DNA from 3 places in the Peribacillus sp. QJM3NY_7 genome. Region 3 is predicted to be linked to each of the others. Evidence: riboswitches for the same ligand, from Rfam matches in the RefSeq annotation. Region 3 holds a riboswitch; each other region holds the start of a gene.
What was found. Region 3 has a riboswitch for S-adenosylmethionine ahead of AC0VX1_RS24795 (O-acetylhomoserine aminocarboxypropyltransferase/cysteine synthase family protein). Riboswitches for the same ligand answer to the same signal wherever they lie in the genome.

Region 1: another riboswitch for S-adenosylmethionine. It lies ahead of AC0VX1_RS14920 (bifunctional homocysteine S-methyltransferase/methylenetetrahydrofolate reductase); the one in region 3 lies ahead of AC0VX1_RS24795 (O-acetylhomoserine aminocarboxypropyltransferase/cysteine synthase family protein).
Region 2: another riboswitch for S-adenosylmethionine. It lies ahead of AC0VX1_RS24045 (5-methyltetrahydropteroyltriglutamate--homocysteine S-methyltransferase); the one in region 3 lies ahead of AC0VX1_RS24795 (O-acetylhomoserine aminocarboxypropyltransferase/cysteine synthase family protein).

What each region holds. Positions count from the first base shown of each region.
Region 1 covers NZ_CM149663.1:3,128,814-3,138,931, reverse strand. Annotated here, with positions in the region: gene ligD (DNA ligase D) at 293-2,140, opposite strand; gene ku (non-homologous end joining protein Ku) at 2,291-3,133, shown strand; gene AC0VX1_RS14925 (MOSC domain-containing protein) at 3,624-4,274, shown strand; SAM riboswitch class I at 4,386-4,484, shown strand; gene AC0VX1_RS14920 (bifunctional homocysteine S-methyltransferase/methylenetetrahydrofolate reductase) at 4,589-6,433, shown strand; gene metH (methionine synthase) at 6,430-9,879, shown strand; gene AC0VX1_RS14910 (polysaccharide deacetylase family protein) at 9,983-10,118, shown strand, end outside.
Region 2 covers NZ_CM149663.1:4,968,239-4,978,356, forward strand. Annotated here, with positions in the region: gene AC0VX1_RS24020 (hypothetical protein) at 1-70, shown strand, start outside; gene glpK (glycerol kinase GlpK) at 248-1,738, opposite strand; gene AC0VX1_RS24030 (MIP/aquaporin family protein) at 1,760-2,584, opposite strand; gene AC0VX1_RS24035 (glycerol-3-phosphate responsive antiterminator) at 2,812-3,354, opposite strand; gene AC0VX1_RS24040 (hypothetical protein) at 3,527-3,946, opposite strand; SAM riboswitch class I at 4,103-4,204, shown strand; gene AC0VX1_RS24045 (5-methyltetrahydropteroyltriglutamate--homocysteine S-methyltransferase) at 4,286-5,389, shown strand; gene AC0VX1_RS24050 (ArsR/SmtB family transcription factor) at 5,599-5,901, shown strand; gene AC0VX1_RS24055 (MFS transporter) at 6,058-7,233, shown strand; gene AC0VX1_RS24060 (hypothetical protein) at 7,337-7,861, opposite strand; gene AC0VX1_RS24065 (CaiB/BaiF CoA transferase family protein) at 8,131-9,231, opposite strand; gene AC0VX1_RS24070 (amino acid permease) at 9,476-10,118, opposite strand, start outside.
Region 3 covers NZ_CM149663.1:5,111,838-5,121,955, forward strand. Annotated here, with positions in the region: gene AC0VX1_RS24795 (O-acetylhomoserine aminocarboxypropyltransferase/cysteine synthase family protein) at 1-1,269, opposite strand, end outside; SAM riboswitch class I at 1,369-1,476, opposite strand; gene AC0VX1_RS24800 (thioredoxin family protein) at 1,622-1,930, opposite strand; gene AC0VX1_RS24805 (toprim domain-containing protein) at 1,934-2,299, opposite strand; gene gcvH (glycine cleavage system protein GcvH) at 2,395-2,778, opposite strand; gene AC0VX1_RS24815 (arsenate reductase family protein) at 2,874-3,230, opposite strand; gene AC0VX1_RS24820 (acyl-CoA dehydrogenase family protein) at 3,372-5,159, opposite strand; gene AC0VX1_RS24825 (acetyl-CoA C-acetyltransferase) at 5,229-6,407, opposite strand; gene AC0VX1_RS24830 (3-hydroxyacyl-CoA dehydrogenase/enoyl-CoA hydratase family protein) at 6,479-8,863, opposite strand; gene AC0VX1_RS24835 (YuzL family protein) at 9,073-9,207, shown strand; gene AC0VX1_RS24840 (proline dehydrogenase family protein) at 9,257-10,118, opposite strand, start outside.

The sequences.
Region 1 (10,118 bases), 2.0 Mb from region 3:
AGCCAGCAGTTTTTTCTTTTAATACACTAAGTTGATTGGAACGGAAGGCGCGAGACTCCTGCGGGAAAAGCGAGTCCAAGGGAGACCCCGCAGGCCAGCGCCGAGGGCGGACCGCCCGGGCAAGCGAGTGCCTGGTGTGGAAATCAACGATCAGAATTACTAACCTTCAAAAATAATGTTCGAGTTAATTTCAGAAGTCCGCTCCCTAACCGCTCGACTGTCTGCCAAGCTGCATCAAAGCAAAAACCGCCCGCGGAAAGCGCGTTTCTAGAGCAACTTTCCATCTTACCAATTAGTTATTGGTCTTTTTTTGTTTTAGGAACGACAATACTTCCAAAAAGGCTGGTCCATTATCCACCAGTCGGTAATCCATAAACGCACACCCGTCCCTTTTTATTCTGTTTGGTATGGTTTCAATCGTAAAGTCCTTTAACTGGAGACTTTCGTTCACTTCCTCCCAAAACAAAGGTGTAGCCACACCAGCGAAAGAATTTCCCCGTGGGGAATAAGGAAGAATGATGGTTTTTCCTTCACTATGCTGCACAAAGTCCAAGTAAAGTCGATTATGCCGATTTATTTTCATTCTTTCCGTTGTAAAATCATTCGGATTGGAACTTGTTAAATAATCACCTAGAAAGTCAGTGAATATGCGAGTCTCCTGATAAGTAAATCTGTCTTCAGGCAGAGGGATGTGAATTTGCAGTCCTTTGTTACCTGAAGTTTTTACAAAAGCTTTAATCCTTAATGATTCCATCACCTTTTTTATTTCCTGTGCAGCCTTTACCGCAAGCGAGAAATATTCGATGGAAGGAGGATCCAAGTCCAGGACGATTTCGTCGGGTCTTGTTTTACCGGCTTTCTGAAATGGGGCATGAAATTCCAATGCAAGTTGATTACCAAACCAAAGGAGAGTTTCAATGTCGTTACACAGCATATACTCGATATCCTCATCCATGAACGTTTTTATAAAGTTCGGCGCATAATCAGGTTTGTTTTTTTGGAAAAATCTTTCTTTATCCAAAGTTCCATGAGGATAGCGGATCGTGGTAAGAAGCTTATCCTTCAAGAAGGGTAAGAAGAAAGCTGAAACCTCCCGTAAATAATGAAGATATTCTACTTTTACCACCTGTTTACCTTCTGTTTTCCAAAGCGGTTTATCCCTGGAAGTTATTTGTACAGTATCTGGAAATGTATATTGGCCTAGCACGAATTTCTCCCAGGTACATTCGTCGGGAGAAGTTTGTAAAAGCCACTGGGAAAACTGAGGTTCACGCAATTCATTTTCCTCATAAACGTGCAAGAATTGAACTTCAATGCAAATGGATGGGTGGATATAAAAAAATTGTGCGTCTTCGTCTGATGCATTTTGCTTGATCAATTGATGCAATATACTTTTATCTCTAGCACTCAGTCCATTTTTGACACTTCCAATTTTCGTTACGGCACCTTCTTTCAATACTGCAAGGGAAACGTAGCCATTTTCTTTGTGCAATGCTGTGATGAAACAAGAAACGGTCTTCCAATTTTTCACCTTAATCCAAGATGTTGTACGTCTTCCTTCTTGCCAAGCACCCCGAGTTTCCTTGGCGACAATCCCTTCGCCATCTAACAAGGTGACCTTATTCAAGGCAATATCCAAAACGTCAAAACTCTCTATTAATTGTATCAAAGCCTTATCGGTGGGATCAGGAGGTATAGGAAGACCGAGTTTTCCCCCCATATTCAACATCAATTCCCTTCGTTCCACCATAGGTTTATCTGCTATGTCTTTTCCGCTGATGCGAAGCAGGTCAAACGCTATAAACCGACACGGGGAAAAACGGGCATTTTCTGAAATTAAGGATAGTTTCCCAAGGCGTCCTCGCCACTGTATTTGAAAAAAGTCCGCTTTCGCCTGATTCGTAAGCCAGACCAATTCTCCATCTAATTGAAGCGGGAGATAACCTTCCAGGTCCAGGTCTTTGATGTAAGCAATGATTTCTGGGAATTGAGGTGATAATTCCTTTTCATTTCGACTCGAAATGCTTATGGTATCGGAGTCTATCGTTAAAATAGCCCTAAAGCCGTCATACTTGACTTCATAACGCCAATCATTGGAGTTGGGGGCTTCAGGGTAATAGGTAGGCAGCATCGGTTTCATTTTTGTATTTACCTCCGCAAATAATTGATAACATTATTTTGCCAAAAAAACGAAGTGTTAGAGTTGGCAATTGTTTTTTCGGTTTTTTTTGAACAAAGGGGAATAATAAAATTGTTCTTCTCATCAAAAATAAGTTATGAGGTGACGAATATGCATACGATGTGGAAGGGGAGCATATCATTCGGTTTGGTGAACATTCCGATCAAACTTCATGCTGCAACGGAGGATAAGGATATATCTTTAAGGACGTTGCATAAGGAATGTCATACACCGATTAAATACGAAAAGGTTTGTCCAGTATGCGAGAAAGAAGTGGGGAAGGATGATATAGTCCGCGCTTTTGAGTATACAAAGGGAAAGTTTGTTGTATTGGAAGACAATGAACTAGAACAACTGAAAAAACAAAACGAAGAAAAAGCCGTGGAAATCGTGGATTTCGTTAAAATTGAAGAAATAGATCCTATTTATTTTAACCGGAGTTATTACATGTCCCCAAATGACGGGGGGATAAAAGCTTATTCCCTTTTGAGGCAGGCCCTCAAGGAATCGAATAAGGTTGGGTTGGCAAAAATCATCATTCGCTCCAAAGAACAAATGGCGGTAATCCGAGTCGTTGATAATACCTTGGTTATGGAAACGATTCATTATCCGGATGAAGTCCGCTCCACAGCGGATGTTCCGAATATCCCTGCCAATGATACCATTGTAAAAAAAGAAATCGATACTGCCGTATTATTGATAGATCAATTAACGACTACTTTCGATCCGACAAAATACACCGATGACTATCGAACCGCGTTACTAGAATTGATTGAATCAAAGAAAACGGGTCAGACGACGATTACAGCGAAAACAAAAGAACCAGTTTCCAACAATGTAACTGATTTAATGGAGGCACTACAAGCATCCATAGACCGTACAAAACATGATGAACCGGAAAAGAAAAAGACGACCCGAAAGAAAGCGGCACCGAAAAAAAAGAAACAAGCGTAAACAGGAAGCTGAGCGGAAGACGGATGATGTCGCTCGGCTTTCTGCTTGTTTTTGCAAGGAATCAGGCTTCTAATAAGATGAAAAGGTCTTGATAAAGAGGGAAGGAAAGTACAAATAGGTGAGTCGATCACGATGCAAGAAACTGAATGGAATTACAGGAAATTAGTGGATATTAACGAAAGCAAAAAAAATTCGCTCCCTAAAGAGCGACAATGAGGAATTCAATCGTGAAAATCAACATATAGGCGAACGGTTGTAGTTTTCGACTATATATTGTGTTCATATTCTACCATATTTAATTCTGAAATAGCAACTAAATTACTGAAACTAACCTATGAATTTTTCTGGAAATCAATGATATTTAGCCCATTAACGCCGCATATGGCTTTTTCATTTCATATACATATAAAAAGGTACTGAATAAAATGGACTTTTAGTATAATTTATACATATAGGACGATATAAATTTAATATGAATGGAAGATGCAAAATGGAAAATGGGAAAATCAAATCACTACATGCGGGGAAGCCGAAACATGAAATTTTTTCGAATATTGATATCTTTTCAGCCATGGATAAACAAGCACAGGATAATTTGAAAGTGACTAAAGCTGGCATAATCGGTGATGGTGTCGGTAATGTAAAGTTCCATGGAGGTCCTGATCGGGCTTTGTGCTTTTACCCATTTGAGCATTATTCATTATGGAATGAAAAATTCTCTAAAGAGCTGGATATCCCTGCATTCGGTGAAAATTTAACTATAGCGGGGATGAAGGAAGAAACAACATATATCGGCGATATTTATCAAATAGGCGATGTGATTGTTCAAATTAACCAAGGGAGGATACCTTGTTCGACCATTTCCCTCTTCAATCAAGAACCTAAGTTTTTGGAACACGTGCTGAAAACGAGTTTCACTGGTTATTTTGCAAGAGTACTTCAAGAAGGAACGATAAATAAACAAAACGAGATTGTGCTGATAGATCGTCTACAAGAAAAAATTTCTGTCCATTACGCAGCAGAGGTCATCCTTCATAAACGGGATGGGCTTGAAGGTGCTAAGGCTATACTTACACTAGACTCGTTAGCGGAAGACTGGAAACAAAGGATCTTGAAGAGGGTTCAAGCAGCAAAAGATTGAATGATTTTTGCAAAAGTGAAAAAAATGTCGATCAGGTATTGAAATTGACAGACTATTAATGTAAATTAAATATAATCAAATTTTGAAATCTTATGAAAATTATATAAATGGATCTTATCGAGAGAGGTGGAGGGACTGGCCCGAAGAAACCTCAGCAACCAGCTTAGGCAAAGGTGCTAAATCCAGCAAGCAGAGCTTGATAGATGAGGAGAATGTTTCAAAAAACCTTCTTCTTTGAGAAGGTTTTTTTTCTTTTCTCTCATACTCTATAGAAAACGACAAAAACAGGATTGTTTTTGGGAGAGGGTGTAATAATGAATTTTCGTAAAGAAGTGAAAGAAAGAATGCTGGTTGGGGAAGGGGCAATGGGGACCTTGCTTTACTCTTATGGCATCGATCAATGTTATGAGGAATTAAACTGCACGAACCCAGATAAAATAGAGTACATCCACAGAGCCTATCTGGAAGCTGGTGCAGATATCCTTCAATCGAATACTTACGGGGCCAACTTCAACAAATTGAAACGGCATGGACTTGAAGGTGAAGTGAGCAGAATCAATCGTCAGGGAGTCATTCTTGCTAAAAAAGCAGCAAAAGGAAAGGCATATGTCTTCGGTACCATAGGGGCACAGCGGGGGATCAGGAAATCGGATTTAAGCATGGAAGAGATAAAGCGAGGTTTTCGTGAACAGCTATACAGTTTGTTGATGGAAAACCCTGATGGGATCCTCCTGGAAACATTTTATGACCTGGAAGAACTGGAGACCGTGCTGAAAATCGTTAAATTTGAATCTGGACTCCCGATCATCGCAAATGTTTCGATGCATGAACTGGGTAATCTTCAAAATGGAATCCATTTAAATGATGCCTTTCAAAAACTTGAGCAATTGGGTGCCGATGTGGTTGGGGTGAATTGCCGCCTTGGACCACATCATATGATTCGGGCCTTGGAAGAAGTGAGTTTGCCAAAGCAAGCATCGATTGCCATTTACCCTAACGCCAGCCTGCCGGATTATGTCGATGGGAGGCTCGTTTATAAAGCTGTCCCGGAATATTTCGGTTCTAGTGCCCTGGAACTTCGTGAGCAAGGCGCCGCGATCATAGGAGGGTGCTGTGGAACGACTCCACTGCATATTCAAGCTGTAAAGCATGCAATTGGAAGTTTGGCTCCCGTGAAAGAGAAATTTACGAAATCCCGTGAAATAGAAGTAATTGAAGTGAACGATAGAGAATTGGAACTTCCCCTTTACGAAAAAGCCAAAACGGAACGGACGATTCTTGTTGAGCTTGATCCACCGAAAAAGCTAGGGATAGAGAGCTTCATGAGTGGTGCTGAAGTTTTGAAAAAAGCAGGGGTCGATTCCATAACATTAGCGGATAATTCACTTGCCTCACCGAGGATATCGAATGATGCACTGGCTAATTTACTGAAGAACCAATTGAATATAAAACCGATGGTGCATATAACATGCCGTGATCGAAATTTGATTGGCCTGCAGTCACATTTAATGGGTCTGCAGACGGTGGGGCTGAACGAATTATTGATCATCACCGGAGACCCTTCAAAAATTGGGGACTTCCCGGGTGCCACTTCGGTTTATGATTTATCTTCCTTTGACCTGATAAGCATGGTCAAACAATTTAATGAAGGTCTTTCCTATTCCGGTCAAAGTTTGGGTCAACGGGCAAATTTTAAAATTGCGGCAGCTTTTAATCCCAATGTGAAATATCTGGATAAAGCCGTACTTAGAATGGAAAAGAAGATTGCCTGCGGTGCTCAATCCTTTTTGACACAGCCAATTTATTCCGTGGAGCAAATCGAAGAAGTATATGAAGCGACAAAACATCTGGAAACCCCGATTTTCATCGGTATCATGCCGTTGACAAGCACCCGGAACGCCGAATTCATCCATAATGAAATCCCAGGCATCAAATTGCCTGATAATGTTAGAAGGGCCATGGCTCTAGCGGGGGATGACCCTGTAAAGTCAAGGATTGAAGGGGTGAATATCGCGCGGGAACTGGTGGACGCGGCTAGGGAAAAATTCAAGGGCATATATTTAATCACTCCATTCCTTCGCTATGAAATGACGGCGGAACTTACGAAATATATTAGAAAAGTCGATAGTAAACAGACATCAGAGGTGGAAAGTACATGAATAAAAAAGCGATACAAGATCAGTTGAATTCTAAGATTCTCCTACTTGATGGGGCGATGGGAACGATGCTTCAAGCGGAGGATTTGACAGCAGACGATTTTGGTGGGGAACAATTCGAGGGCTGCAATGAATATTTATCACTGACGCAACCGGAAATCATCCAATCCATTCATGAAAAATATTTAGCAGCGGGCGCAGATATCATAGAAACAAATACCTTTGGAGCGACCAGCATCGTCCTTGAGGAATACCAAATAAGTACGATTGCCTACAAGCTAAATAAAATTTCAGCTGAGCTTGCCGTTAAAGCTTGTGAAAAATATTCCAATGATGAATGGCCAAGATATGTAGCTGGATCGATGGGCCCCACTACAAAAACGCTTTCCGTAACGGGCGGAACGACTTTTGATGTTTTAACAGATTCTTATGAAGAGCAGGCACTGGGTCTCTTGGATGGCGGGGTAGACTTGCTGTTGGTGGAAACCTGTCAGGATATGCTTAATGTCAAGGCTGCCTTTTCTGGAATCAAAGCAGCATTCGCTAAAACGGGAAAAGATGTGCCTGTCATCATATCAGGAACAATCGAACCGATGGGCACGACACTTGCAGGCCAGTCCATAGAAGCTTTTTATTTATCGGTTGAACATATGAAACCCGTAGCTGTCGGCCTTAATTGTGCAACAGGGCCGGAATTCATGATAGACCATATCAGGACACTTGCAGATATATCAAATAGCGCCATCAGCTGTTATCCGAATGCCGGGCTACCTGATGAAGAAGGCCACTATCATGAATCACCTACATCCCTGGCAGAGAAAATGAAGCAATTTGCCGAAAAGGGATGGGTCAATATTATTGGCGGATGTTGTGGCACGACACCAGAACATATTAAAGAACTTTCCAGGGTACTCGAAGGCATGAAGCCCCGTACAATTATGGAAGCTGCCCATGGTCATGCCGTATCAGGGATAGAGCCGCTAATTTATGATGATTCAATGCGTCCTTTATTCGTAGGGGAGAGAACGAATGTTATCGGTTCCCGAAAATTCAAGGAGCTGATACGTGGAAAGCATTACGAGCCAGCTGCCGAAATTGCACGTAACCAGGTAAAGAAAGGCGCCCATGTCATTGATATCTGTCTTGCCGATCCTGATGGGGATGAGCTTGGCGACATGAAGGAATTTGTAGAAGAGGTCGTCAAAAAAGTGAAAGTCCCATTGGTCATCGACACTACGGATGAAGTCGTACTTGAACAAGCATTAAAACATTCACAAGGAAAATCGATCATAAATTCCATAAACCTTGAAGATGGTGAAGAGCGCTTTGAAAAAATAGTACCCTTAGTCCATCAATATGGTGCTGCCGTTGTCGTGGGAACCATTGATGAAATTGGGATGGCTGTTGATGCTGAACGGAAATTGGAAGTGGCTACGCGGTCTGTGGATTTGCTCGTCAATAAGTACGGTCTAAACAAAAATGACATCATTTTTGATCCGCTGGTATTTCCTGTAGGCACTGGGGATGAACAATATATTGGATCTGCATTGGAGACGGTGAATGGAATAAAGGCGATTAAAGAAAAGTTTCCGGAATGCCTGACGATACTTGGAATTTCCAACGTTTCTTTCGGTCTGCCGGAGAGGGGAAGGGAAATATTAAATGCCGTTTTCCTTTACCATTGTACAAAAGCGGGTCTCGATTATGCTATCGTGAATACAGAAAAACTTGAACGTTTCGCCTTGATATCGGATGAGGAAGTGAAATTGGCGGAGGCACTCCTGTTTGAGACATCAACTGAAACTTTAGCGATTTTTACCGAATTTTATCGTGGAAAAAAAGCGGAGAAGAAGGATGATGGTGTGATCCTGCCATTGGACGAACGTCTTGGTAACTATATTATCGAAGGAACGAAAGAAGGATTGATTGATGATTTAAATGAAGCGATAGAGCGCGGTGATACCCCATTGGAAATCATCAATGGCCCATTGATGGATGGGATGAGTGAAGTGGGGCGGCTGTTCAATGACAACCAACTTATTGTCGCAGAGGTGCTTCAGAGTGCTGAAGCGATGAAGGCGGCTGTAGCTCACCTTGAACCACTTATGGAAAACGCTGAAGATAGTGCTAAGAAAGGGAAAATCCTGTTGGCGACCGTCAAGGGAGATGTGCATGATATCGGGAAAAATCTAGTGGATATCATCCTTTCCAATAACGGCTATGAAGTCATTGATTTGGGAATAAAGGTCGCACCGCAACAAATCATTGAAGAGGTTCGAAAACATGAGCCAACCATCATTGGCCTATCTGGGTTACTTGTCAAATCTGCACAGCAAATGGTTTTAACCGCACAGGATTTAAGGCAAGCGGGAATAGATACCCCAATTTTAGTTGGAGGGGCAGCATTATCCCGTAAATTCACCGATTTTAAAATTTCACCTGAATATGAAGGGCCGGTTTTATATTCCAAAGATGCGATGGATGGTTTGGCGGTAACGAATATTTTACATGACGCCGACAAAAAAGTGGTGTACTTGGAAGAGTTGGTCGAGAAACGAGAAAGATCGAAAGCGAATGCCGCCATTGCTGCCACATTGGAAAAACCTGTTCGTAAGCAGTCCACAGCGGCTCCTTTAAGCGATGTTCCTGTTCAAACACCGCGTGACATCAAACGACACGTCCTGAAAAACTATCCATTGGATGTCGTCCAGCCATATATAAATAGGCAAATGCTGATTGGTCATCATTTGGGGTTAAAAGGCAAAGTTACCGAATTGCTTAAGCAAGGGAATGAAAAAGCAGTGCAGCTCAATGATCTCGTAGACGAATTGATCGAATTCCTAAAGACGGAACCGGATTATGGTTTGCATGCAGTTTATCAATTTTTCCCTGCTCAAAGCGAAGGAGATAAGCTATTTATATACAACCCGGACAATCATCATGAGGTTTTGGAAACTTTCGAATTCCCCCGGCAAGATACGAATCCGCATCTTTGTTTAGCGGACTTCGCAAAACCGATTTCCTCCGGGCAAATGGATTATGTTGGTTTCTTCCTGGTCACTGCCGGAAAAGGAATCAGAAAATGGGCAGAAAAACTGAAACTTGAAGGTGATTTCTTGAAAAATCACGCCCTTCAATCACTTGCTCTTGAAACAGCTGAAGGGTTCGCGGAAAGAATCCATCAATTAATGCGGGATGATTTAGGTATAAGCGATCCGATTGATATGTCCATGAAAGAGCGGTTTGCAGCTAAGTACACCGGGCAAAGGTTTTCATTTGGTTATCCTGCTTGTCCTAATCTGGAAGACCAGGAGAAGCTATTCCGCCTGCTGCAACCTCAAGATATTGGCGTGGAATTGACTGAAGGATGCATGATGGAACCAGAGGCTTCCGTTTCAGCCATTGTTTTTGCACATCCTGAAGCTCGTTACTTTAATGTCGATCGATAACTTCATTTAATAAGGCAGCGGTATTTTTTACCGCTGCCTTATTGCGCATGAAACCCCTTAACTGGTACACCTTAATGGTCAAAAGGAAGGGGATGCAGCACCTATGAAGAAGATGCTAAAATTAATTCTTGTCATGGCGAGTTCTCTCATTATTATTTTGTCTGATGTGGATGTGCAAAACATTCAAGTACATGCAGTTATTCCCGAAGAGATGACACCGTTGCTAAAAAGTAAGGTGA
Region 2 (10,118 bases), 140 kb from region 3:
TTTACTCGTGAATTCTGCGTTTACTCGTGAATTCGGTCATTATATTCAATTGGTTCATTTGTTCGCATAAGTTATATAGATATTAATATCCCTAATCTGCCGTTAAAAACAAAAAAAGAGACCATAAATGCACATTATCGAATTAACGATAACGCATTCATGGTCTCTCCTGTTCTCCGGCCGAGTTATTAACTTGATTTCATTATAGCATACTCCAGCTCATTTGAGAAAGAATTCATGTTGTTTTTTATTTAAATGCCATAGCGGCATGTACGGCTTTCTTCCAGCCTTCATATAATTTTTCACTTTCTTGCTCTTCCATGGATGGTTCAAAGGTTTTGTCCACCGCCCATTGCCGGGAGATTTCTTCTTGATCCTTCCAATACCCGACAGCAAGGCCTGCTAAGTATGCAGCACCTAATGCTGTAGTTTCGTTTATGGTCGGCCTCTCGACGGGCACACGTAATAAGTCGCCCTGGAATTGCATCAAGAAGTCATTCTTGACTGCCCCGCCATCCACTCTTAATGTTTGCAGCTCGATTCCTGAATCCGCCTCCATTGCATCAAGGACATCCTTCGTTTGATACGCAAGTGATTCAAGTGTGGCGCGAATGAAATGTTCTTTTGATGTGCCGCGCGTCAAACCAAAAACGGCACCCCGCACTTCGCTGTCCCAATATGGAGTTCCAAGTCCTACAAAGGCCGGTACCACATATACTCCATCCGTACTTTCCACCCGTTTTGCATAGGCTTCACTGTCCTTGGCATCATGCAGCATCCGCAGGCCATCGCGCAGCCATTGGATGGCGGAGCCAGCTACGAATATACTGCCTTCCAGTGCATATTCGACCTTCCCATTCAAGCCCCAAGCAAGGGTCGTCAATAGTCCGTGTTCAGAGCTGACAGCCTTGGTTCCTGTATTCATGAGCATGAAACAGCCTGTTCCATACGTATTTTTAGCCATTCCTTCCTTAAAGCAGGCTTGGCCGAATAATGCTGCCTGCTGATCACCGGCTGCCCCGGCGATCGGAATCGATTGGCCGAAGAAATGATAATCGATCGTACGTGCATATTCCTCAGAGGAAGGCCTCACTTCCGGCAGCATCGACTTTGGTACAGTCAATATCTCAAGCAGTTCTTCATCCCATTTCAGTTCATGGATATTGTACATCAATGTCCGGGATGCATTGGAATAGTCCGTTACATGAGCCTTGCCTCCTGATAGCTTCCAGATCAGCCAAGTATCGATGGTACCGAATAACAGCTTGCCTTCATCCGCCTTTTGCCGCGCCCCTTCCACATTATCGAGGATCCATTTCACTTTCGTTCCGGAAAAATAGGCATCTATCAACAATCCCGTTTTATCCCGGAATAGATCATTAAGTCCCTTTTCCTTCAACTCATCACAGATTCCACTTGTTTGCCTGGACTGCCATACAATCGCATTATAGACAGGCGTACCTGTTTCCTTATCCCAAACGACTGCCGTTTCACGCTGATTGGTGATCCCGATACCGGCAATTTGCTCTGGCTTTACACCGGATTCAGATAGTACACCGGCGATCACCGCCAGGATCGACCCCCAAATCTCATTGGCGTTATGTTCGACCCAGCCTGGTTTAGGGAAATGCTGCGTGAATTCCTTTTGGGAGGAATGGACGATTTCCCCCTTTTCATTAAATAAAATCGCCCTCGAACTTGTTGTTCCTTGATCTAATGATAAAATGTATTTTTCCATTGTGTATGCCCCTCCTTTTAATTAACTAGCGATATTTCTGCTATCCAATTCATGTGACTGTTTTTTACCAAAAGCATAGGCTACTATCAATAGTACCAGGCTTGCACCCATAACAGACCAAAATCCTGCCGTTATTTCCCCCATAAAGAATGCTTTATAACAAACGGCACCAAGTGAACCCCCTACAATCGGTCCAACGACCGGAATCCATGAATAGCCCCAGTTGGAATTTCCTTTACCAGGTATCGGCAGCAAAAAGTGAGCGATGCGCGGCCCCAGGTCGCGGGCCGGGTTAATGGCGTATCCTGTCGTTCCCCCAAGTGACATCCCGATCACGACAATCAATAACCCGACTGCGAATGGGTTTAGGCCCTCTGTAAAATTATTGGCCCCTATAAATAATAGACCAAGAATAAGGATGAAAGTTCCAATCATCTCACTTAATAGATTTGAAAATGTGTGCGGGATTGCAGGTGAAGTCGCGAATACACCAAGCTTCGCCCCTGGATCATCCGTAGCTTTCCAGTGTGGCAAATAGTGCAGGAATACTAGAGTTGCGCCGAGTATCGCGCCAATCATCTGGGCAACGATGTAACCCGGCACATCACTCCATGGAAATTCTCCAATAATGGCAAACCCTACTGTGACCGCCGGGTTTAAATGCGCCCCGCTTATGGAACCCACTGCAAAAACACCCATGGTAACAGCCAATCCCCACGCAATCGTGATAACGATCCAGCCGGCATCTTTTGCATAGGAACCCTTTAAGGATGAACCTGCCCCAATACCTGCTCCGAATAAAACTAAAATCATCGTGCCTAACACTTCTCCCCAAAATGGAGTCATGATAAAACCCCTCCCCTGATAATTTTTTAAACCTTGCCAACAAATAAAAGGAGATCCACAGCAGAACTATATTCATAAAAAAAATTATGAATAGATCTGTTGTGAATCTCCTAGTCTCCGTCACATATATTAACTTGTACTGTAAAATATACTAGGTTATGAAAACGCTGTCAATATTTTGTGAAAAATTAATCTATTATTCTGTAATTTTTTTCAATTTTTCCCTATTAGACGATATCCCATAATTCAGTTTTTGAAGTGGTGATTGACGAGGCGCCGGCATCAAGGGCATTCAGGACTTCCTCCGAAGTACGTATGAGGCCGCCTGCAAAAATCGGTGTCTGCAATCGTTCCTTCACTTCTTTTATCATCCATGGCATGGCGCCCGGCAATACTTCGATATAATCCGGCTTGGTTTTCTGCACCAGCTTATAACTTTTCTCAAGCGCATGTGAGTCTATTAAAAAGATTCGCTGGATGGCAATGACCCCCTTTTGCTTCGCCTTCAATATAACGCTTGATTTAGTCGAAATCAGCCCAAAGGGGTTATATTCCTGACAAATGAATTCTGTCGCGTACTCATCACTTCTTATGCCATGGATCAAATCGACATGATAAATCATTTTCTTATTATGCTGCTTTGCCATCATACTTACATTTTTCAATTGTGAGATATGCAAATCAAGAAACACACCTATTTCATAGGAACTTTCTAGAAATCTTTCAAAATCCTTCATGCTTGCTGAAGCAGGCAAAATCTTCTGATCCATCATTATCCTCCTCATTACCAGAAAAACTCAAAACTTCAAGTCATTTAGTATATTTTAAAGAACTTGATTTATCAAACACATTTTTTCATGAACCATGTAACCTTAACACTATCATACCTTTCACACCCTTTATAGATTGCAGCAAAGGATATATGTAAAATATCCCCTTGAATCATAAAGAGAGTTTCATTTTCAATGCACCTTCGACGAGTTCATACGATTTAATTGTGCCAATGGGAATTTTTCTCACGATGCTCCAAGCATTAACATTCATTTTGATCGCTCTTTTTTCATATTCAAAAAATGGCGGTCTGTTAAATATCCTTTTGTTGATGAAATCCCTGTCAATTGGTTCCATTTCGACTAATTCAAATGAAATCGTTCTTTTTTCCACATGAACCGGTTTTAATGTAATTCGGAAAGCCACGTTTTTCTTAAACATCATTTTTTTCACTTCCATCGTTCCGGAAAGCACAATATGCTTTGGCTTAATTTCGACTTTAATATCCTGATCAGATGATTTCATTTTTATGATTCTCTCTATCATGGCATCAGTTACCGTAATCGGTATGCCATTTTTGAATGGACTCATCCTTGCATTCCCTCCCCACTCAAAGCATATGCCGGACTCCCTGATGCCGTTAACATTTCAGCCCGGATTAATAAACGGTATATTCGAAATATTCCAGCTCCACCCCTTGACCTTCGTAAAAACTACCTGTATAGTCATAGTTAATTTAATAGACAACTCTTATCCAGAGAGGTGGAGGGACTGGCCCTTTGATGCCTCAGCAACAGACCGATCTTGTACTGTGCTAATTCCAGAAGTGTAAAAACTTGAAGATAAGAAGAGTATATAGCTTTGTTACCAACACCTCTTCTTATTTTTAAGAAGAGGTTTTTTATTTTTAAAAGGAAAGAAGGAATCAACATGTCAATCACATTAACGAAAGCACCATTCAGGGCGGACCACGTCGGAAGTTTATTAAGACCGGAACGTTTACATATTGCCAGGAAGGACTTTAAGGAAGGTACCATTTCAGCTGAGAGGCTTCGTGAAATTGAAACTGAAGAAATCAATCGGATCGTCGATAAACAAATCGAAGTTGGTTTAGAGGCAGTTACGGACGGTGAATTCAGACGAACATGGTGGCACTTTGACTTCCTCGAACATTTAAATGGCATCGAGGGATATGTAACTGAAAAAGGCCTCACATTCGATGGTGTCGAAACAGAGAGATATAATGTTCGCAATACCGGGAAGGTTTCATTCAACCCTGAACATCCCTTCATTCGTGATTTCATTGAATTGAACAAAATCGTGAACGGACGTGCCGTTGCCAAGCAAACCATCCCCAGTCCGAATCAATTATTTGCTGCAGGCATTCATAATGAAGACGTCTACCCTGATATTGAAGACTATGCAAATGATATCATCAACGCCTATCAGCATGCTTTGAAAGCCTTTTATGAAGCAGGTGTGCGTTATCTTCAATTGGATGATGTATATATTGCCAGACTTTCAGCTCCGGATTTCCAGTTCAAAGATGGAAAATATACGAGGGAACAATTAATTGATCTTGCACTTCGGGTCATTAATGGAGCATTGGAAGGCAAACCAGAAGACCTTATCGTCACTACCCATCTATGTCGCGGAAACTACCAGTCGACATGGGCGTTTGAAGGAAGCTATGCCCGTATCGCCCCAACTTTATTGGCAAAAGAAAAAGTGGATGGATTCTTCTTGGAATATGATGATCAACGCTCAGGGGATTTCAAACCATTGGAATACATTCCAAATGGCGGTGCACGGGTCGTACTGGGTGTCGTCACTTCAAAAAATGGAGAAATCGAGGACAAGGAAGCTGTTAAGGCACGCATTAAAGAAGCATCGCACTTCGTTCCGCTCGAACAATTATGCTTAAGCCCTCAATGCGGCTTCGCCTCCACCCATCACGGCAACAAGCTAACCGAAGCACAGCAATGGGAAAAGCTGAAATTCGTCGTTGATGTAGCGAAAGAAGTATGGGAATGATTATTTAGCGGAGACTTTAATTCTGATTTACAGGATTTGAACAACCTAATCGGCCCGCACTGATATGGGAGCCGATTAGGTTCTTGCAATAATACACTTCCATTCCTTTAATGACTCTTTAGATAACGGTATCAAGTTTTACTATTTATGAATAACGATGAATGATAAAACCATTTGACATATCGATAATTCTCGATATAATGAAATGTATGAAAACAATCGAGATATTTAAAGCATTATCCAATGAATCCAGGTTGCAAATCTTACAATGGCTCAAGGCGCCTGAACTCCACTTCACCCCTCATGAGGGAATAGACATGAAGGAAACCGGCGTTTGCGTAAGTCAGATTACGGAAAAATTAAACATGACCCAGTCCACGGCCTCTCAATACCTCTCGATGCTTCTTAGAGCAGGATTGATTAAAACGGAGCGGATAGGAAAGTTTACGTATTACAAACGAGATGAAGAGGCAATCTCAAAAATTACTGATTTCTTGAAAGAAGAAGTATGAAAATGAGCTTGATCCGTACCTTAGAGGGTTGGGTTCATTTTTCTCTCTAACATTTCGATATTTCGCGATATGTTTATTTTTTTATTCATACATATCAACATATTGCGATATGTCTTTATATAAAATCAATAATCATTAATGAGGAGTGAATCTATTTTGCTTAATACATGGAAAATTTACATGTTAGCGATCATCAGTTTTTTAGTAGGAACATCCGAATTCATCATATCCGGAATTTTGGATAAGATTGCGGATTCTCTTGGAGTGACCCTTGCTGCCGCAGGACAGCTCATTACAATTTTCTCCCTTGTCTACGCAATCGGTACACCCATTCTCATGGCTTTGACAGCAAGTTTAGACAGACGAAGATTAATGTTGTATTCCCTTGGACTATTCGTAGTGGCCAATCTGCTTGCCTTTCTATTACCAGGCTTTGGCCCTTTTCTATTTGCACGCATAATCATGGCACTTGGTGCAGGATTGGTTGTAGTCACCGCTCTGAATATTGCCGCTAAGCTTGCTCCGCCAGATAAACAAGCCAGTTCTATTGCGACAGTTGTCATGGGGTTTACAGCTTCCCTTATCATTGGCGTACCTCTCGGAAGAATCATGGCAGATGCATTCGGGTGGAAATCCGTCTTTGGCGGAATCGCCCTATTCGGCCTGATTGCCATGATCGTTTTATCCTTTACCATTCCTCCCACCAAAGGGGATAAACCAGTACCGCTTCTCCAGCAACTGGCCCTTCTTAAAAAAAGGAAAGTTGCCCTTGGATTATCGATAACCTTCTTCTGGCTTGGCGGATACTCGATAGCTTATACCTATCTATCCCCTTACCTGCTATCAGTATCAGGGATAAGTGACTCTATACTTAGCACGGCCTTGCTTATATTCGGTATCGCAAGCCTGATCGGATCAAAGTTTGGCGGATATAGTACGGATCGATGGGGTGTATCATTTACACTAGTTGGCGGAATGGCGCTTCATATTGTGATGATCATCATGTTATCCATCGTTACGAATTCATTGATGGCCGTTTTGATAATCCTTACATTATGGTCGTTCGCAGCATGGTCATCAGGGCCGACACAGCAATATCATTTAGCGACCCTTGAGCCTGAATCATCAGGAGTCATGCTCGGTCTGAATCAGTCGATGATGCAATTGGCCATGGCCGCCGGTGCTGGAATTGGCGGTGTTGCTGTAGAACAAGTATCCCTTGCTTCCATAACCTGGATCGGTGCAACAGGGGTTGCCATTGCCATGGTCATTGTTCTGGTCCTTTCAAGTTCATCGTCAAGCAGGAAAATAGCACAGTCCATAAAATCCTAGACCGTTATATAAACATTTATCATAAGGCTAGATTTTAGCCTTATGATGAATCCTAAAACTGAAAGCAAATAAAAAAAAGAACGGCCATCTGGACGTTCCCTTTTTACTTGCAGCTATCATCATCCTCCATTTTCTTCACGAATATATCATCCGTCACCCTATCTTCCAGCTTGTTCCTCAAGGCCAATTCCGCAGCCTTCCCATCACTAGGCGATCCGTCCGAGAAATACATCGGAAACAGGGAGAAAAACATAACGTAGAAAGAAAAATAGATGAATTGATACCAGATCACCGAGCTGTCCAGGATATTCTGATACACTAAGCTATATATGATCAGCATGCTGATTAAATTAAAGATAGCCCCCCCTAAATATATCAGCGTATTCGTCAATCGATTATCATGTTTCAATCCCTTGAACTCGCAAGTCCCATTCCAAAAATAATATTTCCTCACCTCTATGTTCCGAAAGGCGAAAAGTTTATTGCCACAACCGATCAAGATTTTCTTTTCTGATCCCCCAAAGAGCGTAACAAAGAAAATATGCCCGCTCAAATGTATCAGCGTAACGATCGGCATGATCAAAAAAAAGGAAAATAGAAATTTAATGATATCAGAGAGACCAAACATATTTAACTAACCCCCTCCTTACCAGCGATTTCCTTACCAGGATGCTACTCTGATACCCTGCCCACACTGGTTATAACTAGTAAATTTTCACAGTGGTAATATGTTGCTTTCCACAAATGATAAGAGGATAATTATTCTCCTTCCGCTTCACTTCGACCTTCGAACTTCGAACGATCATATCGACCCTCCCCCTGCTTTTTCCGGCATTCAAAAAAAACAGGCTATCACCTTCCAAAAAACTAGAAAAGCGATAGCCTTTACATCTTTATTTAGCGATTGGGGGTTCGAAGGATTTCTGCGTTGTTTTGTCCTGGCTCCAAGCCTGCATGTTTATATCCAGGGGTAAAAACCGATGTTTTGATCGGGCAGGCGATTTGCCTCTGGACATTCCCTTTTCCGTCAGGAACCTCGACGATCATTCCCCTCTCCTTCAATTGGGGATGCTCGGCCGCTTCTGTGAAAGTCAGCACTGGTTCTGCGCAGGCCTCGAATTCAGCGAATATCTCCTGCCATTCTTGAAAATCTCTTTCCAGGAAAGCCAGCCGGACGGCCGTTTTAAACCTGATTCCGCTTTCTTCATCGCTTTTCATGCTCAGCTCATATAATTCGGGTGCACCGATCGCTTCACATAATGCTTTTCGAAAAGGGGGCTCAAGGCTGCCTACCGAAAAATAGCGTCCATCCTTCGTTTCGTAAAAGTCATAAAAAGACCCTCCGTTCAGCATCAGTTTTTCTGGTTCAAGTTCAAGGCCACCTTGTAAACTCAGAGGTGCGGATATGGCATTCAAGGTAAAACTGCAGTCGGTCATGCTGATGTCGATGGCTTGGCCGAATCCTGTTCTTTCCCTGTGTATGACTGCAGATAATATTCCGATGACAGCATGCAATGAGCCTCCGGCAAGATCTGCTATTTGGGTTCCGTTTTTTGCCGGACCGTCCTTTTTCGTACCGGAATAGCCTGATAAGCCAGCAATCGAAATATAATTGATATCATGTCCCGGTCGGTCTTTATAAGGACCAGTCTGGCCGTAGCCCGTGATGGAACAGTAAATCAGCTTCGGGTTGATCGATTTTAATGCCTCATACCCCAGTCCCAGACGTTCCATGACACCTGGACGGAATTGTTCAATGACGATATCGTATTCCGTCACTAGGTTTCTTACGGATTCGATAGACTCGGATTGTTTTAAATCCAGCGTGATCGACTTCTTCGATCTGTTAAGATATTGGTTCACACCCCATGAATCCTTTGTCCCCGGCCTCTCTACCTTCAAAACATCCGCTCCTAAATCCGCTAGCATCAAAGTGGCAAATGGGCCTGGCAGTAACGTTGAAAAGTCCAATACTTTTAAATGAGTCAATAAGGTCATCAGCCGTGCACCTTCCCTTTCCCTTGAAAATAGTAAAAGCCTTCCAGTCGTTCCGTACGTGCAATTTAGCCGAGTTTTATGATTATCATATAACACCTCCCATAACATTTGTATAAATTTCCATTTAATAAAAATAAAAAACCAGGAATCAGCTTCCTGGCTTTTGATAATGAGCCTATAGAAAACAAGGAAAAGCCGGACAATTTAAAACTGCATTGTCCGGCTGCTTTTACTTTAAGCTTGTTCATTCATATTTTTTGTCAAAGTCAAATTCGACTTCATCAAGTTTAACGAATTTAGTTTTTCTTATAAATTTATAGCCAAGCCATAGACCAAGGAAAAGCGGAATCCCCAAGTATGCAGCTACAACACTGCCCCAATCGATGTGGTCTGAGAAAAAGGCTTGGATATTTTGGGACAGGATGACGATCATGCCGATTAAAATGGCAAAGATCGGGCCGATCGGGAACCATAATGCCTTATATGGCAGCTTCTCCAATGAATGGCCTTGAGCGATGAACGCTTTCCGGAAACGGTAATGGCTGATGGATATTCCGAGCCAAAAGATGAATCCTGTAATTCCGATGGCATTCATTAACCAAATATACACTTTACCATCGCCGAATACGGAGGCTAAGAAGGCCAGCATGCCGATGGAGCATGTCAAAATCATGCCTGCAACCGGTACGCCGCGTTTATTAAGTTTTGCAAAAATACGCGGTGCTTGCCCATCTTTTGCCATTGAGTATAACATACGCGTTGATGCATATAGACTTGAGTTACCTGCAGATAATACCGCTGTTAATATGACGGCATTCATAAGCGAAGCGGCAAAGGCGACTCCAGCTTTTTCAAAAATGAGCGTGAATGGACTGACCATGACGTTA
Region 3 (10,118 bases):
TTCAATTGCCTGCTCCAAATCTTCTATTAAGTCGTCTACATTTTCAATCCCAATCGATAAACGGACTTGATCGGCACTTACACCCGCTTTCGCAAGACCCGCCTCATTCAATTGTTGATGGGTCGTACTTGCTGGGTGGATGATCAAGCTCTTCGCATCCCCTACATTCGCCACATGGGACCATAATTCCACCGAATTGATAAGTTTTGCCCCAGCTTCGCGATTACCTTGAATCCCAAATGTGACGACAGATCCAGCTCCCTTTGGCAAATATTTATCCGCAAGGGCTTTATCGGGATGTTCCTCATCACCAGGATGTGAAACCCAGGTCACGGCAGGATGGTTTTTTAAATATTGAATGACAGACTTGGTGTTTGATAGATGCTCTTTCATTCTTACATGCAGCGTTTCAAGTCCAAGCGTAAACTGGAATGCACTTTGGGCACTTAGCGCAGGGCCCAAATCACGGAGTAACTGGACCCGGGCTTTCGTTATGAATGCGGCAGGGCCAACTGCCTCGGCGTATACCAGACCGTCGTAACTTGGGTCAGGCTCCGTGAAGCCAGGATAGTTCGGCGAGTTCCAATCGAATTTCCCTCCATCCACGATGACACCGCCTAGCGTCGTTCCATTTCCAAGAAGCCATTTTGTAGCGGAATGGATGACAATATCCGCTCCAAAATCAATTGGTCTGCAAAGATATGGTGTCGCGAAGGTATTATCAATGATTAAAGGTATGCCGGCTTCGTGGGCGATTTCCGCTACCGCTTCAATATCGAGCACCCTCAAACTTGGATTTCCGATCGTTTCAGCAAAAATGGCTTTAGTTCTTGGTGTAATCGCCCTTTTGAAATTCTCAGGGTCATCGGGAGAAACGAACTTCACTTTGATCCCATATTTAGGAAGAGTGTTTTCGAAAAGGTTATACGTACCGCCATATAATGTAGAGGCTGAAACAATCTCATCCCCTGCAGCAGCAATATTCAGGATTGAAAGTGAGATGGCGGCCATTCCGCTTGCCGTTGCCAATCCGCCGATACCGCCTTCCAATAAGGCCATTCTTTCCTCAAAAACGCTGACCGTGGGATTATGAAGCCGTGAATATATATAGCCATTCTCCTTCAGGCCAAATAAATTTGCTGCATGGTTGGTGTCCTTGAACAAGTATGCATTGCTTTGGTAGATAGGAACGGCACGGACACCTGTTTCATCAGCTTGCAGACCGCCATGAACACTCAATGTTTCAAAACGTAACTTTTTCTCTGACATTTAATTTCACCTTTTTCTATGGATTTAGTTGGATTTATATGAAATCTGGCTTTTTATAAACAAAAAAACCACTTCAATAAGAAGAGGTTTCAAGAACACACCTCATCTACCAGAGCCAACACTCTGCTGGAATTAGCACCGTATATAAAAATTTATACCGGTTGCCGGGCTTCGTCGGGCCAGTCCCTCCGCCACTCTTGATAAGAACTATTAAATTCTGCCATTACTTAATTCAAAATATAGCATTTTAGATTAAATCAGTCAATGAATTGTTAGAATATTCTTTGTTTATTTCCTGCTCTCATTCAAATGTCAGCAACAAAGAAAACCAACCGCGGTTCTGATTGGTTTCCTAACTGATTTCCTTAAGCAATCCGTACAAATAAGGAACGGATTGAAAGGCATATATTTTTTTGTGCAGCTGCCCTTCTTTGAAAAGCAATAAGCAAGGAACACTTTCGATTTCATATGATTCGGCAATTGCTTGGATATAGTTCATATTCATTTTGCCTGCCTTCAATTCGGGGAAAAGCTCCAAGGATATCGTCAGCATCTTGGAGGCCACCTGACAGGTTCCGCATAAAGGTGTATATAAATATAAGCAAAAGGTTTCCCCATTTTCAACAGCAAGCTTACACTCTTCTTCTTTCCATTCCTGCATCAATTAGTCGTTCACCCTTTGACTTAAAAATTTCATTTTCACATTCATATTGGCAGATAGGAGCACAGTTGCGATATGATGTTCGGGTGAGCTCTCCACTTCTTTGTACATTTTATTAATATACAGGTGGTTCGCTTCCGGCATTTCCCTTCGGAACTGCTTCCGCAGCTTTTCTCCTGATTCATCTGCGTCAAAAAGGAGATAAACATCACGGTCCATCAATTCATCCACTAATTCATCCAGCTTAGTTAATGATATGGTCCCATTCGTACATCTTATTTCCACATCTTCATTTAAAACGGAGGCAACTTTTCTTTTATCGGAACTGCCTTCTACAATGATCACTTTATCGAATTCGCCCCACTCCATGTCATCACTCCATCTCACGAATTATGTGCGCAACTCACCCACTGTACAAATGAAAAAGAGAGCAGGCCTTTTCAGTCCCCCCTCTCCTTTCTTTTTTAACCGTTGATTAAACTCTCATACTCTTCAGCGCTCATCAAGTTTTCAATATCACTGCTATTAGATGGTTCAAGCACGACCATCCATGCCTTTTCATAAGGAGACTCATTTACATATTCAGGGTTGTCACTTAAATCTTCGTTCACTTCAACAACCTTGCCACTGATAGGTGCATAAAGCTCAGAAACGGTCTTAACGGATTCAACGCTTCCAAATGGTTCGTTCGCTTTCAATTCATCGCCGATTTCCGGAAGCTCAACGAATACGATGTCCCCTAGCTCGGACTGTGCGAATGCCGTAATTCCAATGCGCACTGTTCCATCTTCCGTTTTGACCCATTCATGTTCTTTAGTGTAACGAAGTTCTTTTGGTGTAGTTGTCATAATTAACCCTCCATATGTACATCTTATTTTATCTATTCCATTATAAGGTAGATTGTTTGTTTAAGTAAGGAATTAACCAAATATTTTGTGAAATTTCAGTTCCAAACCTGTTCGAATTGCTCTTCTTTGAATCCTACCGTCACTTTGGTGCCATCCGTAACAATCGGCCTTTTCAGAAGCATTCCATCTGTGGACAATATATCAAGCATCTCTGCTTCAGAAGCTTCTTTCAGCTTATCCTTTAAGCCCAGCTCCCGATATTTTTGACCGCTAGTATTGAAAAACTTCTTCAACTCCAAATTGCTGTTTTTATATAGTTGTTCTATTTCAGTTCGCGAAGGGGGATTATCCGCTATATGGATCGCTTCATATTGCAGTTCATGATTATCCAGCCACTTCTTCGCATTACGGCATGTACCGCATTTTGGGTACCAATATAATGTTAAGCCCATCATTTCACCACCTATCAATAGAATACCCGTTTTTACCACGCAATACAACGAAATGTCTTTTGAATTTCCAATGCGATTTCATCAAAGGAAATAAAGGGAATGCCTTTACGGGCATTCCCTTTACGGATTCTGACTCATTGCTTAAAGAGCATATTTTTCCGTTTCGATTACTTTGACGGATGCTTCGCGTTTTTTCGCAATGACATTGATCGGAGTGTGTCTTGTCAGCTTACGGAGCGACGAAAGCATGATGCGAAGAGTATCGCCTGTTTCCACCGCAATTAACGTTTCCTTTGCATGCTGTTCTATTTCATTGAAAGCTTCCTGAACGAAGATTTCAGTGTACAGCACTTTTTGTTTGTTCTTCTCAAGACCTGTAGCTGCAATTGCTTTTTCCGTACGCAATACCACGGATTCAGCTGCATAGGCAAGGGATGCGATATCAGCAATGTTGGAGAGGATTTCTTGTTCTTGATCAAGATTTTTGCCATATTTCTGTGCCGCAAGCCCAGCTGCCAGAATACCGATTTTCTTAGCGTTCCTAACAAGCATTTTTTCTTGTGCCAGTGGCTCATCGCCAGGTTCTTCCGGCATCATCATCATTAATTCCTCTTGCAGGCCCTGAGCTTTTTGAAGTAGCGGCAATTCCCCTTTAAGTGCTTTCTTCAGGAATGTTCCCGGGACAAGCAATCTATTGATTTCATTTGTACCTTCAAAGATTCGGTTAATACGGGAATCGCGATATGCTTTTTCAATTTCATACTCCTGCATGAAACCATAACCGCCATGAAGCTGTACGCCTTCGTCCGTAACGTAATCCAATACTTCGGAAGCAAAGAATTTATTCAATGAACATTCAATGGCATACTCAGCGATTGCAGCCGCCATTGATTTCCCATCTTTCACTTGCTCATCCGTCAATTTGCTTTGTCTTTGATCATAAAGGCCAACCGTACGATATACAGAACTTTCTGCTGCATAAATTTTAGCTGCCATTGTTGCAAGTTTTTCTTTCGTCAAGTTAAAATCGGAAATTTTCGTTTTGAACTGTTGACGTTGATTCGTATAAGCAGCTGTAATCTCAAGGGCACGTTTAGATCCGCCGACAGCACCGACGCCTAATTTATAGCGGCCGATATTCAGGATATTGAAAGCGATGATATGACCTTTTCCGGCTACACCCAAAAGGTTTTCGACTGGTACATGAACATCTTCGAGGATTAAAGTACGTGTAGATGAGCTTTTGATCCCCATTTTCTTTTCTTCAGCCCCAGTTGATACGCCTTTATAATCACGCTCAACAATGAAAGCGGAGAATTGTTCGCCGTCGATTTTGGCGTATACACAGAAGACATCTGCAAAACCTGCATTTGTAATCCATTGTTTTTCACCATTTAAAATATAGTGTGTTCCTTCTGCATTCAATTTCGCTGTCGTTTTTGCTCCCAAGGCATCTGAACCTGAGCTTGGTTCCGTTAAGGCATACGCAGCAATCTTCTCACCCGTTGCAAGTAAAGGAAGGTATTTTTTCTTTTGGTCTTCATTCCCGAATAATACGATTGGCAAAGAGCCGATACCTACATGTGCACCATGCGTAATTCCGAAACCGCCTGCAAGTGCCATTTTTTCCGTAATCAATGCAGAACTGATTTTATCGAGACCCAATCCGCTGTATTCCTCAGGAACATCAGCACCAAGTAAACCGATTTCACCTGCATGCTTCAGTAATTTAACGGAACGGTCAAACTCATGGTTTTCTAAATGTTCAACCTGCGGCAGAATTTCATTCACTACGAATTCCTCGGAAGTTTTGGCAATCATTTTATGCTCATCAGAATAATCTTCCGGTGTAAACACTTGATCATACGTAATATCTTCTATTAAGAAGGCCCCGCCTTTAATGAGGTTATCTGTAGTTTGATTGGACATGTTATTTCCTCCTATGTGTTTAAGATAGTAAACCCGCCGGAAGCATGACAGCTTCCGGAAGGGGTCGGATTACGCCATTAATTCAAACACTCCGGCAGCACCCATCCCGCCGCCGATACACATTGTCACGACTCCGAACTGTTGGTTTCTGCGCTTCATTTCATGAAGCAGGCTTAATGTCAATTTTGCTCCCGAACATCCTAGTGGATGGCCTAGGGCGATGGCTCCGCCATTTACATTGACAATCTCTTCATTCAATCCGAGCTCACGAATGATTTGAATGGATTGGGAAGCAAAGGCTTCATTCAATTCAAATAAACCAATATCCGATAATTCAAGACCCGCTAGCTTCAAAGCTTTAGGTATGGCTGCAATCGGTCCGATGCCCATAATTTCAGGCGGTACTCCTGCTACAGCAAAGGAACGGAACTTACCCATCGGTTTCATCCCCAAGGAAGAAGCCTTTTCCCCGTCCATGACCATGACCGCGGCTGCACCATCACTCGTCTGTGATGAATTCCCTGCTGTTACGGATCCCGTAACGGAGAATGCAGGTCTTAATTTTTTCAGCACTTCAGCAGTCGTTCCTGGACGAACGCCCTCATCCTGTGTAAAAGTAAATGATTTTTCCTTCAACTTAAGATCTGGCCCCACTGAACGAAGGGTAACGTCAACCGGTACGATTTCATCGGAAAACTTTCCTTCTGCAATGGCCTTAGCCGCCTTCTGATGACTTCTAACAGAAAATGCATCTTGATCGTCACGGGAAATGCCGTATTTTTTGGCAACGGCTTCAGCAGTGTGCCCCATACCCATATAATATTCCGGTGCCGTTTCCGCTAGTCTCGCGTTCGGACGTGTTACATGGCCCATCATTGGCAAAAGGCTCATGGATTCCGCTCCGCCTGCAATGACTGTATCACTTTGGCCGAGCATGATCCTTTCCGCTCCATATGCGATACTTTGCAGCCCGCTTGAACAGTAACGATTAATCGTTATGGCCGGTACTGTATAAGGCAATCCCGCCAATGCTCCAATGTTACGCGCCATGTTCAAGCCTTGTTCCGCTTCAGGCATTGCACAACCGATAATCAGGTCATCTATCGTTCCTTCATAATTCCCTGCACGCTTTAACGTTTCCTTTACGACAAGAGCCCCTAAATCATCAGGGCGTACACTAGCAAGAGAACCTTTTTTCGCTCTTCCTACCGGAGTCCTTGCTCCAGCTACTATTACCGCTTCTTTCATGAGGATCCCCCTTACTCATTTTTAAGCTATCGATCTATTGATCTCGTTTTGGCCATATCTTCATCTATTCATCAATTACGGAGTGGTTTACCTTTAACGAGCATGTGCTGCATCCTTGCCTGGGATTTCGGAGTCGAAATCAGTTTTAGGAATGCCTGTTTTTCCAGGTTCAAGATATACTGTTCATCTACTTCCGTGCCAAATGGGAGTTTCCCCCCTGCCAGGACGTATGCCAGCTCTTTGGCTATGACAAGGTCATGTTCAGATAAGAATCCTGAAAGGCGCATGGATTCCGCCCCTAATAGCAGTGCGGCATATCCAGTTTCACCTACGACAGGGATCTTTGTGCGGGCTGGAGCGGTATAGCCTTGTTCATGCATGGAAAGTACCGCCTGTTTCGCATCATATAGCTGATGATCTGCATTCACGCTTATTCCATCAGCTGAATCAAGGAAATTATTCCCTCTCGCTTCCTCGGCGGAGGTCGAAACTTTTGCCATGGCGACCGTTTCAAATACTTGGTTGGCCACTTTCTGTAAGTCGAAGTCAACGCCCTTCGGCATATTCCTCAACGTCTTCACATAAAGTTCTTTAGTCCCGCCGCCGCCTGGGATCAAGCCGACACCAGGTTCCACCAGTCCCATATACGCTTCAGTCGTTGCCTGGATGCGCGCTGCCGGAAGGGACACTTCAGCACCCCCGCCAAGTGTCATATTAAACGGGGCAACCACTACAGGAACTGCACTGTACTTAATTTTAAGCATCGCCTGTTGGAATTGGCTGATGACCATATCGAGTTCAAAAATATTGTCATCCTGCGCTTCCATCAGCATCATTGCAATATTAGCTCCAACACAGAAATTCTTTCCTTGGTTTCCGATGACCAGGCCTTTAAAATTCGTTTCCGCTTCGTCAACCGCGGCATTGATCATTTGTATGATATCCAGACCGATTGCATTATTCGGCGAAGTGAATTCAAGCAGAGCCACTCCATCGCCGATATCGATCAAGCTTGCGCCACTGTTTTTCTTGATTACGCCTTTTTGCTTCTTGATCGCTTTAAGATTGATCACTTTAGGATTTTCGACAAGCTCTTTATATTCACCATTATCATAATAGTGAACTATGCCATTTTCTTCTTTATAGAATGATGAGATGCCTTTAGCGAGCATATCCTTAACCCATTGCGGAACGGTGATGCCTTCCGCTTCCATTCGGGCTGCCGATTTTTCTACACCTATCGCATCCCAGGTTTCAAATGGGCCTGTGGACCATCCAAATCCCCATTTCATCGCTTGATCGATCGCCACGATGTCATCCGCGATATCCCCAAGCAGCTGGGCAGAATACACAAGCGCCGGATTCAGGACATTCCATAGCAATTGGCCGGCACGGTCTTCACTATAAACAAGCGCTTTCATTTTATTATCCAAGCCCTTGGCCTGTTTAGCCATTTCGATGGAAGGCGTTTTTAATCTTTTTCGTGCAGCATATTCAAGGGTTTCGGGATTCAGTTCAAGGATTTCCTTGCCTTTTTTCAAGAAGAATCCTTGTCCTGACTTGCTTCCAAGCCACCCATTCTTAAGCATTTCATTCATGAAATCAGGTATCTTGAAAACTTCTTTTTCTTCTCCGTCCACCTGGTCATAAACGTTTCTGGCAACATGTGCAAAGGTGTCCAATCCAACGACATCAAGTGTCCGGAAAGTGGCGCTAGTTGCCCTTCCGATCAACGGACCTGTAACCGAATCGACCTCACCGACACTGTATCCGCCTTTTTGCATTTCCCGCAAAGTGACCAATAAACCATAAGTTCCAATGCGGTTTGCGATGAAGTTGGGGGTATCCTTGGCTTCGACAACACCTTTTCCAAGAACATCTTCGCCAAATCGTTTCATATATTCGAGCACTTCTGGTGAAGTTGCCTTAGTAGGGATGATTTCCAACAATTTAAGATAACGCGGCGGATTGAAGAAGTGAGTTCCCAGGAAGTGCTTTTGAAAGTCCTCCGAACGTCCTTCTGCCATCGCTTCGATTGAAATTCCGGATGTATTCGATGAAACGATGCTTCCTGGTTTACGATGCTGATCAACCTGGGCGAATACGCTTTGCTTAACCTCAAGCTTTTCAACGACCACTTCGATGATCCAATCGACATCCTTTAAACGACTTATATCATCTTCCAGGTTTCCAGCCTCGATCAACGCGATGTTTCCCTTAGCCGAAAGCGGAGCTGGTTTCTGTTTTAAAAGTTTCGTAATCGCCGTTTGGCTGATGCGGTTACGCACTTGTTTATTATCTAATGTCAGTCCCTTTTTCTTTTCATCCTCAGTGAGTTCACGAGGTACAATATCCAATAATAAAGTCGGAATGCCGATGTTAGCAAGGTGTGCAGCAATCCCTGATCCCATAACTCCTGACCCTAGAACAGCAGCCTTTCGTATTTGTCGAACCAAGTTTATATCCCCCTTACACAATTTATTGAATGAATGTTCATTCATTTTTAATTCAAAAAAAATTTTGAATATTTTTTCTTATTACTAATATAGAATATATTTGGAAATTCCGCAATGATTAAACAGGAAAAAATATTTTTTTTTCTCCGCGTTCTTTCGGTTATTTCTCCTCCGTTCAGTAAAAAATAACCGGGCAGGAGGTGACTTATATAATGAAGCGTAAAGATAATCCTTCTAAAGCAGCCGTGAGCGCAGCAAGTGTTAAAGGCAATGCCGGCCCTGGCGCTGAACGTCAACATGGAATCAATAAAGTGAACAGCCAGAACAATCAGTTCAAAAGATAATCCTTCTTGATTTGAGCAGCCGTCCCTTTTCCGGGGCGGCTCTCGCTTCCTATTTCTTGAATAGGCCTTTTAAAACGAAAGCAATATTGGCTGGCCTCTCCGCAAGGCGGCGCATGAAATATCCATACCAATCCGTACCATAAGGAACATACACCCTTACCTTATATCCTTCTTTAGCAAGTTCAAGCTGCTTTTCAGTGCGGATGCCATATAACATTTGAAATTCAAATGAATCCCGGGGTATTCCCTGATCTTTGACTAGGTCCCTCGTATAATCAATGATACTATCATCATGTGTGGCAACGGCTGTGTAATTTCCATTTTGCATATGCTTCTTGATGATTTTCTTGAAATTCCCATCCACATCTTTTTTTTCAGGAAAAGCCACGTCCCTTGGTTCTTTATAAGCCCCTTTAACAAGCCTTAAATTCGGTTGGTATGCATCCAGCTCTTCAATATCCCTCTCAGTACGATACAGATAAGCTTGAATGACAGTCCCCAATTCATTATATTCAGTCTTAAGGGTTTTGAATACATCCAAAGTCGGCTGACAGCGCGGAAAATCTTCCATATCAAGCGTCACGAAAACTCGATGGGCTCTAGCTTCATCCAAGATTCTCCGCATGTTATTCATTACGACTTGTTCGGACACATCCAAGCCCATCGAGGTCAGCTTCAGGGATAACTGTGAGTCCAGTTCATTTGTGCCAATCATCCGGATGGCTTCGATGCACTCTTCTGCCATCTTCCCTGCTTCTTGTTCATCTTCAATGAATTCACCCAAATAATCAATGGTGACAGCAAGCCCCTTCCGGTTAAGTTCAGCAATCACATCACATGCCATATCCAAGGATTCTCCTGCCACGAAGCGAGATGCACCAAACCGCAGCCCGTATTTTTTCGCTGCCTGT